Planctomyces sp. SH-PL62: one gene and its partner. The main gene of each other region encodes a partner of the protein of the gene in region 2 in a complex. Links are inferred from orthologs where the notes say so. Each region holds a gene or a part of one and is shown on either strand. Other genes may lie near its edges.

Region 1 (3,263 bases), 750 kb from region 2 along the record:
GACGGTGCGGTCGAACGGCAGCTCGCCGTCGGAGACCTTCTTGAGGACGTCGACCACCAGCGCCAGGGCGAAGTGACACTCCAGGACCTTGCGGCGGAACTTCTTGCGGGTGACCTCGATCTTCTTGGCGAGGTTGATCTCCTGGTCGCGGGTGAGCAGGGGGATCTCGCCCATCTGGGTGAGGTACATCCGGACCGGGTCGTCGATCCGCCGGGAGATGTCCTCCAGCTCCTCGGGCGTGAGCTCGGCGTCTTCTTCCTCCTCCTCCTCGGCCTCGGCGAGGTCCTCGGACTCGTCGTCGAGGTCGCCGGACGCCAGCAGGCGGGCCTCGGCCTCATCCTCGTTGATCAGCTCGACCCCCATCTCGTCGAGCGTCTCGAGCAGGCCGTGGATGCGATCGGGGCTCGTCGCGTCGTCGGGAAGGACGTCGTTGACCTGATCGAACGTCAGGAAACCACGTCGCTTACCCAGTTCGAGGAGAGCTTTGAGGCCCTCGTCCAGCTTATCCATCATTCCTCCCTCACGCACGAAACGTCGGATCGGGACGCGTCTTCTTCTCGGGAGTCCCGACCCGCTGAGTCAGTAGTCGACGATATTCCAGTTGCAAGGCGCGGTAAGCGTCGGGTTCGGTCGCCCGGTCGGTCTCATCAAGGGCCTGCCGCAAGTCGGCGAGCCGCGTCAGCCGCTCGCGTTCGGCGAGCCGGCCGAGCACCGGGTCGAGCCGCTCGCCCCAGGTCCCCGGGGGGAACTGGACGGCGTCCAGGGGTTGCAGTTCGGGGCGGTCCAGTCCGTCTTGCAGGTCGCTCAGGTAGGCGACGACCGACCGGGGTCGGGGGTCGTCCAGATTGTCTTTGATGGCCTCGAAGGTCGGCGTCTCGCCCTGACCGTAGAGATCATAGGCCGCGTCCAGGATCGCGCGGGCGGAGTCGTCACGGATCGCCGCCAGGGGGACCCGGGCGACCAGCCGGGCGACCGTCTCGGGCTGGGCCACGACGATCGCCACCAGTTCGCGTTCCACCGGGTCCATCGCCCTCAGCAGGTCGGCCGGGGGGGGAGGGGGGGGTGCCGTCGCCGCCTCGACCGGGTTCGCTCCCGAGGGGGGGGAGAGGCCGGCCCGCTCCGCCCCCCTTCGCCGCGAGGCCCCCCGCAGCTCCTTGAGCCGCCTCGCCAGGGGACCGATCGGCAGCCGGAGTGCGTGGGCCAGCGAGTCGAGCGCCTTGTTCAGCGCCAGGTCCTGCACCGTGCCCGGCCGGGAAGGGACCCGGCAGAGGATGCCGAGCACCCACTCGGCCCCTCGACGGGCACCCTCGATCGAATCCAGGTCGAACCGCGACCGGGCCCGGTTGAGCACGAAGGTCAGCGGATCGAGCGCCTCGGCGGCCAGCTTGCGGAATGCGTCGGCTCCTTCGCTCAAGAGGAAGTCGCAAGGATCCAGGCCCGAGGGGAGCGACAGCACCCGCACGTCCAGCTCATGTCCCAGGAAGATCTCGAGGGCCCGCTCGGCGGCGGACTGCCCCGCCTCGTCGCCGTCGTAGATCAGGCACGCCCGGTCGGCCAGCCGTCGCAGCATGGGGACGTGGTCGTCGCCGAACGCCGTCCCCAGGGTCGCCACGACGTTCGCCAGCCCCACCTGATGCGCCGCCATCACGTCCGTGTACCCTTCCATCACCGCGACCCAGCCCGCCTCGCGACAGGCCGTCCTCGCAAGATCCGCCGCGTACAGGATCCGACGCTTCTGGAAGAGGGCCGTCTCAGGGCTGTTAACATATTTTGCGACACGAAACCCCCGAGACGAAGCCGCCCTCTCCGCTTCCGGCAGAATCCGTCCCCCGAATCCCACCGGACGGCCCCGCTCGTCATGAATCGGAAAGATCAGCCGACCCCGAAACCGCGCGTGAACCTTACCAGGCCCCTCTTCGGGACGAACCGCCAACCCCGCCTTCTCCAGCAGATCGGTCGACACCCCTCGCCGTCGGGCCGACTCGAACAGCCAGGCCGGATCGTCCGGGGCGTACCCCAGACGGAACCGCGCCGCCGTCTCCGCCGTCAGCCCCCGCCCCTCGATGTACCCCCGAGCCGGTTCATGCCGCCCCAACGCCTCCTCGAACGCCCCCTCCGCCCACGCCAGCACCCCCGTCAGCTCCGTCTTCGACGGGCCCTCGGGCCGCACGGTCGACGCCGGGCCGCTCTCCAGCGTGATCCCCGCCCGCTCCGCCAGCATCCGCAACGCCTCGGGGAACTCGATCCGCTCGATCTTCAGCACGAACTCCAGGACGTCCCCCCCCGCGCCGCAGACCCAGCACTTGAAAGTCTGTCGCTCGGGATTCACTTCCAACGACGGATTATGGTCGTCGTGAAACGGGCAGAGCGCCTTGTAGCGCGATCCGGCCCGATGCAGAGGTAGGTATTCACCCACCAACCCCACGATGTCGACCGCGTGTTTTATGGCGGCTTTCGTCGCGTCGGATTGCCTGGGCACGGGATTCTCCTGACCATTCCGGCGCGAGTCCGGTTCCGTGGTTCACGCCGTCGTCGATCCCATCAGAGATCGCCGGCGCGCTCGCGCCTTGTTCTTTACGTGCCCAACTCTCGTCGGTCGGTGGATTCAGAAAAATTATAGGCCCCCTCGAAAAACCGTCAAGTTTTCGAGGCGTCCCGCCGACTTCACGCCGTTTTCTCTAACCGGGCATGGTTTTAGCAGTTAGGTCAAACACCGCTCGGCCACCCCTAATCTATCCATGCGTCCACCAGAAAACCCCCCGTCTCCATCCCCTCACCTCGTCGCAGCCCGAATCGTCCCCTCAAAACTCGAATCGGGACGTCCAAAGCCCCTCACGAAATGTCCTTCAAACCAGGTGTCCAAGTCAAGCCCCCGGGTTTGGTGAGGTGAGCCGCGACGGCCCCCTCCGCCAGATCGGCCCCGGCGGCTCGTTTCGGCTCCCGGCCTGGGGCGGCTCCGTTCACGGCGGGTCGCTCGATCCTCGGCGGATCGGGCCGAGGGCCGTGGAAGCTCTGATCGCGTTTTCGCTCTCTCCCCCGGTCCGCGTGGATCAGCCTCGCCCCTCGCGTCTCGACCTCCCTCTCGGCGAGGAAAGCGGCCCGAAGACCTGACGGGGGAGCGAGCGACGGCTTCGTCGACGGACCGGGCGGGCCGGGCCGGCCGAGCCACGCCGGGACGACGCTCCCCCTTCGCTGGAAGGGAAGGGCGTCGAACCCGATGAGGGCGAGCAAGATCTCCATCGGCTTGCGGGGAGGTTCCTCTT
Region 2 (3,142 bases):
CGGGCTGGCGGTCGAGACGACCGCGGGGCAGGGGGCCTTGCTCACGATCGGGCTGGTCGGCCTCTGGGCCGCGAGCCGGCTCCGTCGCGGCGGGTTCCGTACGTGCAATCCGATGGAGATCGCTGGCGCGGCGTTTTTGGTCGGGAGCTATCTGGTCGAGTGGACGGTGCGCGGGTATCTGGATTACAGGTACTTGCGAACGATCAATGTGGACATGATCGTCCCCTGGTATCACGTCGCGCCGCAGGTGGGGGCCGTGCTGTTCGCGGCCGGCTGGTGGTCGGGGCCGAGGACGGCCGAATCGTCGCGGCGGCTGTCGCGGCCCCCGGTCGGGCTGTCGCGGGCCTCGGCGATGGGCGTGCTGGCCTTTGCGGCCGTCCTGGTCGCGCTGAACCGGCCTCGCGTGGAGGACCTCTGGTTCAACAGCGCCCCCCCGCTGACGGCGACGGAACAGGCGCGGTTTCCCATCCCCGAACTCCAGAGGATGCGGACCAACGCCGTGATGATGGACGAGGCCGAGCATCAGCGTCGGCACCTTCGCCGGTTCGACCTGGCGGAGAAGACGGCGCTATCGATGGGGATCGGCCTCGACGCGGTCCGCGCCGCGATCGGCCGAGTCGACGCCCCGGAGCTTCCCGACGCCTACGACGCGGTCGATCTGCTCGATCTACCTGAGAAGGGGAAGGCCGTCGATCCGGACCAGGTCCGGCAGGCTCTCGCTCGTTACCTGTTCCTGGAACCGCCGCCGCGCCCGGCCTGGCTCGACCCGGGCGAAACCTGGCCCCCGCCGAAGCGTGGGCAAATGCCGGGGGTGTCGCCGGGCTCGACGTCGGAGAGGCCGAAGCGATGAGCGGGCGGGGCCGACGAGATCAGAAGGGTCGGCCCACGTCGATCGGCTGTTCCATGTTCGACGAGCTTTCGAACAGGGTGAGGTTCTTGACGAAGTGGAGCTTGGCGGTGTCGGTCCGCCCGGCTCGGTTCTTGGCGACGATGACCTCGGCGATGTTCGGCTGATCGTTCGGATCGTAGTAGTCGGGACGATGCAGGAGCAGGACCAGGTCGGCGTCCTGTTCGATGGCGCCCGACTCGCGAAGGTCGGCCATGCGCGGGCGGCGGTCTTCCCGGTTCTCGACGGCCCGGTTGAGCTGCGACAGGGCGATGACCGGGACGTGCAACTCTCGGGCGAGCATCTTGAGCCGTCGGCTGATCTTGGCGATCTGCTCCTGGCGGCTGTCCCGTGATTCGTCCGAGTCGATGAGCTGGATGTAGTCGATCATGATCAGGCCGAGGCCCTGGCGCATCTTCAGGCGGCGGGCCGAGGCCATGATCTGGAGCATGTTGCGCGAGGGCGTGTCGTCGATGTGGATGGGGGCGGAGGCGATCTCGCCGTACGCCTTGCCCAGCTTGCTCATCTCGCGGTAATCCATCCCCCGCCCGGTCCGCAGCTTGTTCGAATCGACCCGGGCCTGGGCGCTGAGGAGACGCTCGCCGAGTTCGAGCCGTCCCATTTCGAGGCTGACGACCAGGGTGGGGACCTGGTGCTGGATCGCCGCGCTGGCGCAGATGTTGAGGGCGAAGGCCGTCTTGCCCATCGCGGGGCGGGCCGCCACGATGATGAGCTGCTCGGGCTGGAAGCCGGTGGTGATGTCGTCGACGTCGATGAACCCGGTGCTGACGCCGGTGACGACGTGCGTCTCCTCGGTCCGCTTGGTGATCCGGTCCATCGCCTCGGACAGGACGCCTTGCAGCTCGTGGACCTGCCCCTTGATCTGATCCTCGGCGATGGCGAAGACCTTCTTCTCGGCCGTCTCCAGGAGCTGCTGCGAGGTGTAGAGGTTGGAATAGCCGTCGCGGATGATCTCGGTGGCGCTCTGGATGAGCTGGCGGCTGACCGACTTCTGGCGGACGATCTCGGCGTGATAGCGGGCGTTGGCCGCGTGCGGGACGCTGTTGGCGATCTCGGAAAGGGCGTCGTCGCCGCCGACCTGCGCGAGCTGGCCCCGGCGGTCGAGTTCGTCGGCCAGCGTAACCACGTCTATGGCCTTGCCGTCGTCGTACATCTCGCGGACGGCGCGATACACGAGCTGGTGGGCGTCGCGGTAGAAGTCGTCCGGGGTCAGGAACGCGACGATGTCGTGAAGGATGTCGTTGTCGAGCAGGATGCCGCCGAGGACGCTGCGTTCGGCGTCCAGGTTCTGAGGCGGCAGGCGGTCGGCCAGCGGCCCGGAATCGGCCTTCGCGTACGAGCCGCCGGACCCGCTGCCATCCCTGCCGACGCCGTTGCTGTAGCTTGGGGCGGACGCCATGACCTGATCCACTCCTTGGAAACCTCGACCGGCGATCCCCGAGGTCGGCGCATGGGGAGTCGCTCGAAGACATATCGCCTGAACGATTGTATCGGCGTTCTTCGCCGTCGACATCGTCGAAAAGCAGAAACCCAGAGGCGGCGGGATCGGGTCGCGAGGGGGCGCGAAGCTTTGCCGGCGCTGGTCGGGCGGTCGGGCCGGCGTGGCGAGAGGCGGCCGGGGACGTCAGGCGCGGGAGCCGTCGTGAAACGAAAAAGGGCGTCGGACGCGGAGATCGCGTCGCGACGCCCTGGGAAGCGGGAGGGAGCCGTTCAGGAGGCGGCTTCCTCGGTGTGCGTGGGGACGACCCAGAGCTTGACCTCGGTGTAGATGTCCTGGCCCAGGTGGAGCTTGATCGTGTAGAGCCCCAGGTCCTTGAGCGGGCCTTCGATCCGGACGTTCTCGGCCGTGATCGGGAAGCCTTCGCTCTTGAGCGTCTCGGCGATCTGAACGTCGTTGACCGAGCCGAAGAGGTGGCCTTCCTCGTTGGCGTTGGCCTCGATCGTCAGCGAGCGCTGGGCGATCTGCGCGGCGAGGTTCAGGAGGTCGGCGCGGCGCGCCTCCTCGAGCTCGCGGAGCCGCTCGCGGTGCTTCTCGACGACCCGCAGGTTGTGCGGGGTCGCGAACGTGGCGAAGCCCTGGGGAATCAGATAGTTGCGGGCGAAGCCGGGGCGGACCTTGACGAGGTCGCCGGGGCGTCCCAGGAAGGGGACCTCGTGGGTCAGGATGATGCTCATGTGGCCGTTCTTGGCGCGGAGCGGGTGGTTCTGGCGACGTTCCACGCCGGGACGCCGGGG

What was found.
Region 1: the proteins of dnaB (region 2) and dnaG are in contact, whole or in part, in a crystal structure (PDB 2R6A), measured with the Geobacillus stearothermophilus proteins. The link is inferred for Planctomyces sp. SH-PL62 from one-to-one orthologs. Residues at the interface, in WP_033016901.1 of Geobacillus stearothermophilus: Ser13, Glu15, Ala16, Gln18, Glu91, Leu92, Asp94, Ala95, Val96, Pro97, Thr98, Ala99, Ala100, Asn101, Tyr104, Tyr105, Ile108; in WP_049624496.1 of Geobacillus stearothermophilus: Lys456, Leu457, Leu458, Pro459, Ala460, Asn463, Ala464, Leu467, Leu535, Leu536, Ile537, Ala538, Gln544, Glu545, Asp548, Tyr549, His552.

Annotation. Positions count from the first base shown.
Region 1 is NZ_CP011273.1:304,691-307,953, reverse strand. What follows is about bases 1-2,947. They hold dnaG (DNA primase), read right to left. Parts: upstream 2,480-2,947; coding sequence 521-2,479; downstream 1-520. Other genes in these bases: rpoD (RNA polymerase sigma factor RpoD), read right to left, coding at 1-510. UniProt on the Escherichia coli protein: RNA polymerase that catalyzes the synthesis of short RNA molecules used as primers for DNA polymerase during DNA replication.
Region 2 is NZ_CP011273.1:1,057,254-1,060,395, forward strand. What follows is about bases 89-2,914. They hold dnaB (replicative DNA helicase), read right to left. Parts: upstream 2,307-2,914; coding sequence 870-2,306; downstream 89-869. Other genes in these bases: VT85_RS04130 (hypothetical protein), read left to right, coding at 89-850; rplI (50S ribosomal protein L9), read right to left, coding at 2,618-2,914. Also shown: more of VT85_RS04130, read left to right, coding at 1-88; more of rplI, read right to left, coding at 2,915-3,127. UniProt on the Escherichia coli protein: The main replicative DNA helicase, it participates in initiation and elongation during chromosome replication. Travels ahead of the DNA replisome, separating dsDNA into templates for DNA synthesis.